DNA from 4 places in the Erwinia sp. PME.40.26/001 genome. Region 2 is predicted to be linked to each of the others. Evidence: predicted binding sites of a transcription regulator. Region 2 holds the regulator's gene; each other region holds the start of a gene.
What was found. Region 2 encodes Fur, which represses iron uptake genes when iron is present. Its sites were predicted from a motif close to ATAATAATGAGAACNACTATCAA; they were not measured.
Positions count from the first base shown of each region.

Region 1: a site for Fur is predicted at 1,685-1,707, ahead of ACZ3HG_RS09095 (TonB-dependent siderophore receptor). Genes of this name have one in related genera too.
Region 3: a site for Fur is predicted at 1,270-1,292, ahead of efeU (iron uptake transporter permease EfeU). Genes of this name have one in related genera too.
Region 4: a site for Fur is predicted at 1,409-1,431, ahead of ACZ3HG_RS02795 (TonB-dependent receptor domain-containing protein). Genes of this name have one in related genera too.

Region 1 covers NZ_JBVHNP010000002.1:343,810-346,943, reverse strand. Annotated here, with positions in the region: gene ACZ3HG_RS09105 (ABC transporter permease) at 1-465, opposite strand, end outside; gene ACZ3HG_RS09100 (siderophore ABC transporter substrate-binding protein) at 466-1,407, opposite strand; gene ACZ3HG_RS09095 (TonB-dependent siderophore receptor) at 1,754-3,134, shown strand, end outside.
Region 2 covers NZ_JBVHNP010000004.1:35,412-38,545, reverse strand. Annotated here, with positions in the region: gene ACZ3HG_RS13040 (family 20 glycosylhydrolase) at 1-840, shown strand, start outside; gene fur (ferric iron uptake transcriptional regulator) at 898-1,341, opposite strand; gene fldA (flavodoxin FldA) at 1,735-2,265, opposite strand; gene ybfE (LexA regulated protein) at 2,407-2,688, opposite strand; gene ybfF (esterase) at 2,868-3,134, opposite strand, start outside.
Region 3 covers NZ_JBVHNP010000001.1:957,635-960,768, forward strand. Annotated here, with positions in the region: gene efeO (iron uptake system protein EfeO) at 1-327, opposite strand, end outside; gene efeU (iron uptake transporter permease EfeU) at 385-1,218, opposite strand; gene ACZ3HG_RS04750 (histidine phosphatase family protein) at 1,414-2,754, opposite strand; gene putP (sodium/proline symporter PutP) at 2,959-3,134, opposite strand, start outside.
Region 4 covers NZ_JBVHNP010000001.1:534,834-537,967, reverse strand. Annotated here, with positions in the region: gene ACZ3HG_RS02795 (TonB-dependent receptor domain-containing protein) at 1-1,298, opposite strand, end outside; gene ACZ3HG_RS02790 (GNAT family N-acetyltransferase) at 1,552-2,031, opposite strand; gene ACZ3HG_RS02785 (LLM class flavin-dependent oxidoreductase) at 2,106-3,134, opposite strand, start outside.

The sequences.
Region 1 (3,134 bases), on a different contig from region 2:
CAGGAAAGTGGTGACCGAGCTGAACACCGCCCCCAGCATAATGCCGGCCAGCGGTACCATCAGAGAGGATTTCATGCGGATACGTTGGATCAGCAGCATAAACAGTGCCGTCCCGCCGAGGGCGAACAGCGTGGCAACGCCCATCTTCAGCATGATCGGCGCGGCAGGGCTGACGATCATCACCAGCAGCAGCCCCAGGCTGGCAGACTGCGTGGTGCCAACCACGGAAGGTTCGACGAAACGGTTCTGCGTCAGCATCTGCATCATCAGCCCCGCCACGCTCATCGCGCTGCCCGCCAGCAGCAGCGCGGCGGTACGCGGAAAGCGGCTGATCATCAGGATTTCGCGCATCTCCGGGTCCGACCACAGGCTGACCAGCGTGACGCGGCTGACGCCGACAAACAGGCTGCACGCCATCAGGCCCAGCAGCAATGCCAGGCCTGCAACAAAGGCAACGGGTTTCATTTACGGCTGGGTTTTCGTTTTATCCAGCACCTGTTTTACCTGAGTCATCAGATTGCTGTAACTCTGAATGCCACCGGCGATATACAGCGAACCGGAATCCAGGTACACCACCTGCTGTTTTTTCCAGGCGTTGGTTTTACGCACCAGCGGGTTATCCAGCACCTGCTGCGCTGACTCGCCCTCTTTGCGGCCAATCGCGCTGTCACGATCCAGCACAAACAGCCAGTCCGGGTTAGCTTCCATAATGAACTCAGGCGACACGGCGTTACCGTGTTTGCCCGTTTCCGGGAAGGCGGTTGCGGGTTTAAAGCCCAGCACGTCATAGATAAAACCAAAGCGCGAGCCTGGCGAATGGGCGCTGATCTTACCGCCGTTGATCATCAGCATCATGGCGCTACCGGCAGTGGCTGACTCCTTACGCACGTCAGCTATCTGCGCATTAAACGCCGCCAAAACCTGCCGGGCTTTTTCTTCTTTGCCAAACAGCTGACCTAACTGCTCCGTGCGCTCAGTCAGGCTTTGTACAAAATGTTTCGGGTCGAGGTCCAGCGAAACCGTCGGGGCAATTTCACTCAGCTTGCTATAGGCATCGTGGGCGCGGGCACCGGCCAGGATCAGATCGGGTCTGGCATTGCTCAGAGCTTCAAAGTTGGGTTCGAACAGCGTGCCGGCATTCAGATACGCCTTGCCGTTGTACTTCGCCAGATGCTGCGGATAGTGCGCGCTGGTTTGTGGCACACCCATCGGGTTAATCCCCAGGGCATCCGCAATATCCAGCGTGGCCGGGCTGAGGATCACCACACGCTGCGGATTTTTCGGCACTTCCGTGGTGCCCTGCGCGTGAACGATTGACAGCACGGACGCCTCTGCTGCAAAGGTCGCGGGGGTAACGGCCAGCAGAGCGGAACACAGCGTTATAGCCAAAGCCTGAGGGAAGCGCATTTTCTCTCCTGAGAATCAGATAAGTAGCAAAAATGAGAACGATTCGCGTTTGATTTTGTTGCGGGATAATAACGACTGAACGGCAGGATGGGTAGACAGAACATGGCACAGAGTGTTCATAAAACATCCATTTTTCACAATCGGTGCCAAATAAGCAGATTGTGAGGTAAATGTGAATAATACAACCCATTGTTTATTATCAACTAAAATTATCACACTGACTTTTACTGACAAAAGTGACCAATTGTGGAGATTTTAAGGATTCGTCATTCCCACCATAGAAATGATAACAATTATCGTTATCATGCACATTCTCTTACAACACCATACACTTTGAGATGATGCGATGAACAGGAACGGACGCTTTCGATTACACCCTCTGGCACTTTTACTGACTGCTACGCTGGCCGGGACGGCCGTGGCCGCTGAAGATGGCGACGTCAGTGCTGAACAGGATGATGTAATGCTGGTACAGAAAACGGCAGAGCAGGAATTAAAACAGCAGCCAGGGGTGTCGATTATCACGGCAGAGGATATTGCGAAGAATCCGCCCGTTAACGATTTGTCCGACATCATCCGCAAAATGCCCGGGGTCAACCTGACCGGAAACAGTGCCAATGGCAGCCGGGGTAATAACCGCCAGATTGATATTCGCGGCATGGGCCCGGAGAACACCCTGATCCTGATTGACGGCGTGCCGGTCAGCTCGCGTAACGCCGTGCGTTACAGCTGGAAAGGTGAACGTGATACCCGTGGCGACAGCAACTGGGTGCCTGCTGAAATGGTTGAACGTATTGAAGTCCTGCGTGGCCCGGCCGCTGCCCGCTATGGCTCCGGGGCCGCCGGTGGCGTGATCAATATCCACACCAAGCGCCCGACTAAAGACTGGCACGGTTCCCTGTCGCTGTTTACCAATCAGCCGGAAAACAGCAAAGAAGGTGACACCAAACGCACCAACTTCAGCCTGAGCGGCCCGCTGGCGGGTGACGCGCTGACCATGCGCCTCTACGGTAACCTCAACAAAACCGACGCCGATGCCGCCGATATCAACCAGGCGCAAAACGGATCCTATGCTGCGGGCCGTGAAGGGGTGCGTAACAAAGATATTAATGCGCTGGTTTCCTGGAAAATGACCCCCTCGCAGATCGTTGATTTCAGCTACGGCTACAGCCGCCAGGGCAATATCTACGCCGGAGATACCCAGTACAGCAATGGCAACATCAGCCCCGGTGGCCTGGTCGACTCACTGTACGGTTCCGAGACCAACCGCCTGTACCGTCAGTCTTACGGCCTGACCCATAACGGCTTCTGGGAATGGGGCGATTCTAAGCTCGCCTTCAACTATGAAAAAACCAATAACACGCGCATGAAAGAAGGTTCTACCGGACGCGTGGAAGGGATGATCAACAGCGATGAGTACAGCACCAGCCGACTGGAAAATTACCGTGCCAGCGCGGAAGCCAATATGCCGCTGGACCGCTGGATTGAGCAAACCGTGACTTTCGGCGCTGAGTGGAATCACGAAAAGCTGGACGACAGTGCCTCCATGTCAGCCACCGATGCCAGCGGCGTGATCATCGGCGATATGTCGGGGGATCCCGCCAGTCGCAGCAGCAAGAACAGCGCGACCACGGCCGCACTCTACGTCGAAGATAATATCCAGCCATGGGAAGGCACCTTCCTGATCCCGGGCCTGCGTTTTGATCACCACAGTGAATTTGGCAGTA
Region 2 (3,134 bases):
GCACACGGTATCAACAGAATGCAGGCCTGGCAGGATGGTTTGAAAGACGCACAGAATGCGCGAGCGTTTGCCACACCGGAAGTGGCGGTGAATTTCTGGGATACGCTTTACTGGGGCGGGTTCGACACCATCAATGACTGGGCAAATAAGGGCTATCAGGTGATTGTTTCTAACCCTGATTACCTCTATATGGATTTTCCCTATGAGGTGAATCCTCTGGAGCGCGGCTACTACTGGGGGACCCGGTTTAATGACGAGCGCAAAATGTTCAGCTTTGCGCCGGACAATTTGCCGCAGAATGCGGAAACCTCCGTTGACCGCGACGGTCAGTTCTTCACTGCCATGTCCAACAAACCCTGGCCGGGGGCGGCGGGCATGTCGGCACAGCTGTGGAGTGAGACGGTACGTACCGATGAGGATATGGAATATATGATCTATCCCCGTCTGTTCTCCGCCGCTGAGCGGGCATGGCACCGCGCGGCCTGGGAACAGGATTATCAGGCGGGTAAAACGTATCAGGGAGGGAAAACGCACTGGGTTGACCAGCAGGCGTTGCGTCAGGACTGGCAGCGATTCGCCAATATTCTCGGCCAGCGTGAGCTGGCAAAACTGGACAGATACGACGTGGGTTACCGATTACCGGTGCCAGGGGCACGTATTGTCGGGGGGAAACTGCTGGCGAATACGGCTTTTCCTGGCGTAACGATCGAGTTCAGCCGTGATGAAGGTCAGCAGTGGCAGCGTTACGACAGCCAGACCCCGCCTGAAGTCAGTGGCGGCATCATGATCCGTGCTGTCAGCGCGGACGGAAAGCGTGTCAGCCGTCAGGACACACTGTAACGCAGGCATAAAAAAACCGATGGCATAGCCATCGGTTTTTGCATTCAGTTGATCAGATTACTTGTCGTGCAGAGTCTCGTCTTCACGGCAGTCACCCAGCGAACAGTGGCCATAAAGATACAGGCTGTGGTTGCTCAGTTTAATGCCGTGACGCGTAGCGATTTCACGCTGACGCTCCTCAATATATTCGTCTCTAAACTCAATGACTTTACCGCAGTCCAGGCAGATCAGGTGATCGTGATGGTGCTGCTGGGTCAGTTCGAAAACGGATTTACCGCCTTCAAAGTTGTGGCGGGTAACGATCCCCGCGTCATCGAACTGGTTCAGTACACGGTAAACCGTGGCCAGACCAATTTCTTCGCCCATATCAATCAGGCGTTTGTACAAGTCTTCCGCACTGACGTGATGGCCCTCTGGTTCCTGAAGCACTTCCAGAATTTTCAGTCGGGGAAGCGTGACTTTCAGGCCGGCCTTCTTTAATGCGGTGTTATTGTCAGTCATGCGGATATTGTCCTGTTACTTTGCGAGTCACTTAGTGGCTGAAAAGCCCTGAACATCGGTCGGCGCTAAAAATGAGTGCGTTTCAGTATAGAACTGATAATCCGAAATGAAAACCAAAAGGGAAGCCTGAAACCGCAAGGGATGTAAGGATAAATGTCGTTACATCCAGGGAAGCGCGCGCCCGAATTATGCTGGGTTAACATCTCGATCTGCCTCATCTCATCGCCCAGGGGCGACTCACGTCCTCAATAATGGGGCTTGCGCTGAGAAAGCGGGTAACCGATGGGGTTATTGTACAGTTTTGCAGGTGAAAGTTACAAACATGTATCTATTACTTCTATAGGAAAAACCACTCACTTGATGTGAGATACCTCCCACATCAAGCTGTTATGGCTATGCTTCGATAATGTCTTGCAGCTGAAGTTCATCAGAAATTTGTTTTACCCACTGCTCAACACGTTCGTTGGTGAGTTCAGGCTGACGGTCTTCATCAATGGCCAGGCCAAGGAAGTGGTTGTCATCTGCCATGCCTTTAGACGCTTCGAAGTGATAGCCTTCGCTCGGCCAGTGGCCAACAATGACAGCACCGTTAGGCTCAATGATGTCACGGATAGTGCCCATCGCATCGCAGAAGTACTCGGAGTAATCTTCCTGATCGCCACAGCCAAACAGAGCAACCAGTTTACCGTTGAAGTCGATCTCTTCCAGCGTTGGGAAGAAGTCATCCCAGTCACACTGGGCTTCACCGTAGTACCAGGTTGGGATGCCCAGCAGCAGAATATCAAAGGCTTCAAGGTCTTCTTTGCTGCTTTTAGCAATATCACGAACTTCTGCAACATCTTTCCCCAGTTGCTTCTGGATCATTTTTGCAATGTTTTCGGTATTGCCTGTATCGCTACCAAAGAAAATGCCGACGAGTGCCATGAGTTTAATAACCTCTTGAATCTTAATGATATGGTGACTGCTGATTTTTTAGCAGATATCGTTAATGATAACAGACCGCCGTAAGCGGATAAATGAGTAATACTGCTGGTTTTGTCGCTGAGTGCTCAGGCCCGGATGGCATCAGAGCTGATGGCGTTGCAGCTGTGCCAGCAGCATCTCTTCAATCAGCTCGCTCCGGCTCATATTACGCTCGAAGGCCAGCTGGTTCAGGACATCCACCGCATCGCTGTTCATTTTCAGCTCAACGCGTTTCAGGCCGCGCACTTTATCACGCTTGAGCTGATTGCGTTTGTTGATACGCAGCTGCTCATCACGCGTCAGCGGGTTAGTCTTGGGTCGTCCCGGACGACGTTCATCTGCGAACAGATCGATCGTTGTGCGGTCCGTGTTCTCTTTTGCCATAGGAATCGTCGTACTGAAAGGCTGGATGACTGATGAATTGGTCCGTTATGCCGTCTGAAGGAGCAGCAACGGCAAAATTTTAGCGCGCCATCATACCCCAGCGAAAGAGGTGACGACAATCATTTATCCCCGTCATTCTTCACCCTACTGGTGCATTGATGGCATTCGTTATCTGGTTCCTACAACGCAAAAAAACGACGGATGGCGCGTAAAACGGCCTCAGGCTTCTCGGCGTGTACCCAATGCCCGGCACCGGTTATCACGTGAGCACGGGCCTGCGGGAACTGGGACAGCAGGGCATCACGATATTCATCGGCCAGATACGGTGAGCGGTCTCCGCGAATAAACAGCACCGGATGCGGCCATGCGGGCAGAGACTGCCAGCTAATAATACGGTCATAACAGGCCAGCAGCACGGGAACATTAAAGCGCCATTCGCCATCATG
Region 3 (3,134 bases), on a different contig from region 2:
CGGGTTGCTCAGCAGGCCACAGGTCATATCGTATTCACCCGCTTCCAGGTTCGCCGTCATCTTCTGCGTAAAGCCCGGCGCGATATTTTCACGCTCTTCGACCACCATCACCCCTTTCAGGATCTCCCACTCCAGCCCTTTCTGGCTGTTGTTTTTGATGATGAACTGCGTTTTACCCGCATCAACCGTCAGGGACATCGGTTCACACTGCTTGTCGTTTACGCTGACGTTGACCTGCGGAATATCCGCAGCCAGCGCAGCGCCGGAGGTGGTCAGCGCCGCCAGCAGGGCAGCATTCAGTGCCTGACGGCGAAAATGAGTGGTCATAGGGTCATCCCAGTCTAAGTGTTATAAGCGGCAGGTCGGTGACCTGCGCGGCCAGATTCAGCGCGTGGTGCGCGCAGAGGGTGCAACGGTTCGCGCAGGCATCATAAACAGCAGCAGCGCGGGAACGAGATAGATAAACCAGACGGCCACTTCGCTCACGCTTGGGGCTTCCTGATAGCCCAGCAGCCCTTCCAGCAGGGTGCCGAAGACGCTGTGCGTGGTCAGGGTGTGGCTGAAGTCAAACGCCACCGACTGGAAATGGTTCCACAGACCGGCCTCGTGGAAGGCCCGTATTGCCCCCGCGGCCAGCCCGGCGGCGACAAAAATGATAAACAGGCTGGTCCATTTAAAGAAGCTGGCCAGGTTCAGGCGTACGCCCCCCCAATAGATCAGCATGCCCAGTACCACGGCCGTGGCGAGGCCCAGCATCGCCCCCAGCGGCGGCGCATAACCGACATCCTGCTGGAAAGCGGCCAGCAGGAAGAATACGGATTCCAGGCCTTCACGCGCCACGGCGAGAAACACCATCATGACCAGCGCCCAGCCGCTGCTGTTGCCCTTTTGTAATGCGCTGTCGACGGCATCTTCGAGCTGGGCTTTCACATTGCGCGACACCTTACGCATCCAGAACACCATCCAGGTGAGGATCACCACGGCGACCACGGCCACCAGCCCTTCAAACAGCTCCTGCTGTTTCTGCGGGAATTCTCCGGTGGTTTCATTGATAAACCAGCCGAGAGCAAGGCACAGGGCCGCCGCCACAAAAACGCCCGTCCACATGGCCGGAAACCACTGGCTGCGCTGCGTCCGCTTCAGATAGCTGGCGATCAGGCTGACAATCAGCGCCGCCTCCAGCCCTTCACGTAACATAATCAGAAACGGGACAAACATGCCTGACACCTCAAATGTGAAACCCGGTCAATTTCAGTAAAGATAAGTAAAATAAGAACGATATCGATTATCATTATCGGCTAAGGAAATACAAGATGGCGCGGGCTTATTTTCGCGTTTTGCGGGGGGTAAAATTTAAGCAAATGTAACCCAGTGGGGCCAACAACCTGTTGGCCCGGTAAATTAATCTTCGATTCAGAAGGTCAGGGCCTCTTTGACCTGAAACGCCTCGTTCTTATAGGTCAGCGTCAGAATACACGCCGCCTCACAGGGCGGAGGCAGATAGCCTGGCATGCGCTTGCTAAGAAAAGCGTCCAGTATCAGCGGATGGGTAAAGACCGCGACCCGTCCCTGACTGTGTTCGTACTGATAGCCGATCTGTGACAACACCTCATCTAACCGCGCTGCGGCCACCTCACCGCGTTCTCCCTGCTCTGCAGGGACAGCATTGATCCTTTTACCCGGGGAAAACAGCGGCTCTGCCGCGCTGAGGGTGCGCAGTGTGGCTATCTTTTCTGCTTCCCACGGCCCGAGGAACAGTTCATTTAGTCGTTTATCCTGAACTACCTGCTGGTGGTGCGATAACATGACTGCCTGCGATGTTTTCACCGCCCTGCCCAGTTCACTGCTCCAGGCCCCGATAAACGCCATCTTTTGCAGATGTTCAGCCAGACGCTGGTTGGCCCGATCGCCGGCCGCTGAAAAATCAGAATCAGAGGTTCCCTCCATGACACCCGACTGCTTCAGCCGGGTGAGGGAATTGACCACGACCGTCATTTCCAGCGGTGCCAGTGCGGCTGCCTTCAGGTAACCGGATTGCAGCAAGGCCGTATTATTAAAATCGACCAGCCTGAACGCCCCCTTTCGCCACTCCAGCACCGATACACTGGTGTTTGCCAGACCCGATAACGGCTGGTCTGGCCGGTACTTTTGCAGATAAAATGCCATCGAAGAGTGCGCGGCAACCAGAATATTGCCACTTTCTCCCCTGTGCTGCCGGGCAATAGCACGCAAAGCGCTCTCGAAGCGATGAGAGAAAACCGCCATATTTTCCGCCTGCACCGGAGAGACAAAATCAACATCATCTGGGCGGCCAAAGTAGAAGGCAAAATCATTACCGGAATGACCAAACTGTGCGGTCAGATCATCAATGCGCCCCCCTTCCGCCGCCCCCCAGGAGATGTCCTTCAGTCCATCAATCTGCGTCACTGCTATATTACGGTCGCGCAGGATCAGGGTTGCCGTCTGGAATGCCCTGCCAAGGGTACTGCTGTAAGCAGCAATAAAGGGAATGTCAGCCAGTCCCAGTCCGAGGCTGCTGGCATCATAACGTCCTTTCGCCGTGAGTTCGGCATTGCCGCCTCCGCCAATTGTCATCGCTTTACTATTGGACAGGGTCTGCCCGTGGCGCACCAGATAGAAACGCAGCACGCCATCGTCCTCAGTATTCTTCGGTGCTGCACAGGTCAGTAAGGGCAGAATAAGGAGCACTGCTGACAGCAGGCTGCGGTTCAACGCGTTAAATCCATTTCTCATGAGAGAACTCCGTGTAGTGATTGAGACGTTCACTGCGGAGTGTAGGAATAAAAGCGCCCTGTCAGCCTTGAGCGGTTTGCCACTTATTCGTTAATGCTGGCAGAATCTGATGGGTCGACACGGGCTGAGGCGGAAAAAGGGAAAAACGGGGATCAGAGGAAAAGATCCGCTGGCACCGGGCGGTACCAGCGGACAGGAACGGCCTTAGTCGGCCTGGTATTCCGCTTCAGCGGCATCAAATCGCTGCTGTGCAGCGGCAGATGGCGCTTTGCCGAACAGGCTGAATACCACAATGGCAATGCTGGCGAACAGGAAGCCCGGGATGATCTCGTAGAGATCCAGCCAGCCCCACTGCTTCCAGACCAGCACCGTCACGGCAC
Region 4 (3,134 bases), on a different contig from region 2:
GCACCCAGCACCAGGGTGCGGCTGTCGCCCTCGGGCTTTGTGGTCATGCCCGTACCGCTCTGTGCCGGTGACTGGCTGAACGGACGTTCCGTTTCCGAGAGGCGTCCGTTGATCCCGGCCAGCAGATCGTGACGGCCCAGATTTTTTGTCAGCTGCGCCTCATAGCCCCAGGTGTTGACGTTGTAGTCAGAGTAAACGCGCTGCATCGCGCCGCCGGTCGCTAACGGCATCAGCGTGTTGTCGTGCGCTTCCGTATGCTGGTAGTAGATCTTATTGCTCAGACTGTCGATCCACGCGTTGGCAGGCGTCCACTCATCTTTCAGACTTAAGCCCCAGCGCCGGGTATTGCTCTGCTGGCTGGCAGTGCCGTCAATAGCCGTGCCGCTATTGTTCCAGCTGTCGTAATGGGTGTGATTCACCTTGCTGTAGAAGTCGACCGTACCGGTGAGTTTATGCTCGTCGTTCGGCTGCCAGATGCCCGAGGTTAACAGCGCATCGGAGTGCCAGTTGGCCGGGTAAGCGTCAAACTCATCGCTGTTATTACGCGTCTGCTGGCCATCACGGCGGCTGTACACCACCAGGCCACGCAGCGTGTCATCTCCGGCAGCGGCGGTGATGCCGTTATGCCAGCTGCGGCTGGAGGAGTCGTAATCGCTCTGGAAGCCGAATGCCGTGTGCTTATTCGGGGTGAGATAATCATCGGCAGATTTGGGCAGGAAGGAGACGGTGCCGCCCAGCGCGGTATTGGCGCGCTGTGTGGCCGTGGCACCGGATTCGATCTCAACGCGGCCGTACAGGTACGGGTCAATGTAGTCACGCCCGATACCGAAGGTGTTGACCCCGGCACGGCTGGCATAGCTGCGTCCGGTGGCCTCAGGCTGAGGGATCCCGTCGACGTCGAGGGCGACGCGGTTGCCTTCCAGCCCGCGGATGTTATAGCCGGTGTAACCGCCGCGATCGAAGCCGCTTTTCCCGGTGGAAGAACCGCCACTGCTGCCTACCGCGCCGATCAGCGGCTGGTAGCGCATGATGGAGCCAAAATCATTGCCTCCACGCTGCTGTATCTCTGCGGCACTGAGGGTCACCGAACTGCCGGCCACATTTTTTACCACGGGCGACAGCACGGTCATCACCGCGTCGTCGTCAGGCGTTGTGGCTGCATTCTGCTGCCGGGCTTTAGCGGTCACCGCGTTACGGTCGCTATCGGCAGCTGCACTGCCGGAGAGGGTCACGCTGAGCAGGGTCCCTGCCACAAGTGAGGTGTGCAGTAATCCCTGAGGGGATGAAAACTTAATCATGCGAAATACCTGCGATGTTTTTATTGGTATTCGCTCAACAACGGCTTCAGAAATATCAACGAACAAGGCCCTGCAGGCAGGGCAAAAAGCGTTATAATTTGCGACATCATATACAAATGATAATCATTATCAATCATAATGTGACAGAAATAGTCAATTCATTGCAACATGATACTCAGCGGTCTCTGATGCTGAAATAAAACAGGCACCCCATCCGGGGTGCCTGTTGGTGAAGCGCTCATGCTGTGAGGGGTCAGGACGCGGCGAAGTCCGTCAGTACCTGGCCTTCCATGCGGTAGCGTACCCACTCATCCTGGGGCGCAGCACCGATGCTTTTGTAAAAGTCGATGGCCGGCTGGTTCCAGTCCAGCACGCTCCACTCCAGACGGCCGCAGCCGCGCGCCACCGCCTGCTGCGCAATATGGCGCAGCAGGGTTTTTCCGGCTTGCTGGCCGCGAAAACGCGGACTGACGTACAGGTCTTCCAGGTAAATACCGTTTTTTCCCAGCCAGGTCGAGTAGCTGGTAAAAAACACGGCATATCCGGCCGGTTCGCCGTCCACTTCACACATCAGCGCCTCGGTGGGTGATCCGGGCGCGAAGAGTGAATTTTCAATATCCTGCTGGCTGGCCACCACTTCGTGCAGCGCTTTTTCATAGTCGGCCAGCTCGGCGATCATCGCGAGGATCAGTTTTGCGTCCTGACGCTCTGCGCGACGGATAACAGTAGTCATGCTTATTCCCTGAGTGTGACGGTTGATGACCGTCAGCATAACCGCTTCATCCTGCTGACTAAAGTGAAAATGCCCTAGCCTGCCTGGCGCAAATGTTCACGTGCCAGACTGTAACGGTTAGGCCGCGCCGGGATAGCCAGCCGATCGCGCAGGGTGATGTGGGTATCATCGTTGTGCCAGTAGCCGCGGGCTTCAAGGACAGGCAGCACGTGGCGCACCACATCGTCCAGCGCTTCATTCAGTACCGGCCCGCAGAGAATAAACCCGCTGGCACCGCCCTGCTCCACCCAGCGAATAAAGGTCTCTGCCACCTGTGCCGGCGTGCCAAAGAACTCCCCCTTCGGCAGCGTGGTGCGGAAGGCCACTTCGCGCAGCGTCAGCTGCTCTTCTGCCGCCAGGCGCTTAATCTGATCGGTGGTGGAACGGAAACTGTTTTCTCCCAGCGTACCCAGTTCCGGGAACGGGCCGTCCGGATCGTACTGGCTGAAGTCATGATGGTCAAAGAAGCGGCCGAGATAGTTCAGCGCCTGCTCCAGCGACAGCAGTGACAGAAGATAGCGGTATTTTTCTTCCGCTTCTGCCGCCGTTGCGCCAACGATCGGATTGATCCCGGGGAAGATCCCTACCGGGGTGCGGCCCTGCTGCTGCACCTGCCGGTTAAGCTCAGTGGCATAGGTCCGGGCCTCTTCCAGCGTGCGCGCATTGGTGAATACCGCATCCGCCGAGGCGGCGGCCAGCCGGATACCCGACGCCGAGGCACCGGCCTGGAAGATAACCGGCTGGCCCTGCGCAGACCGCTGGATATTCAGCGGCCCTTCCACTGAAAAATGCGTGCCCTGGTGATTCAGCTTGTGCAGCTTGCTGGCATCGAAGAACTCGCCGCTCTGCCGATCGCGAATGAAGGCCCCCTCTTCCCAGGAGTCCCACAGACCCTGTACGACCTCAATATATTCGCGGGCGATCTCATAGCGCTCACCGTGCTCCGGGTGATCTTTACCAAAGTTACGCGCCGAACCGGCCAGCGGCGAGGTCACCACATTCCAGCCCGCCCGGCCGTTGCTTAACAGATCGAGCGACGCCAGCTGGCGCGCCACAGTGAACGG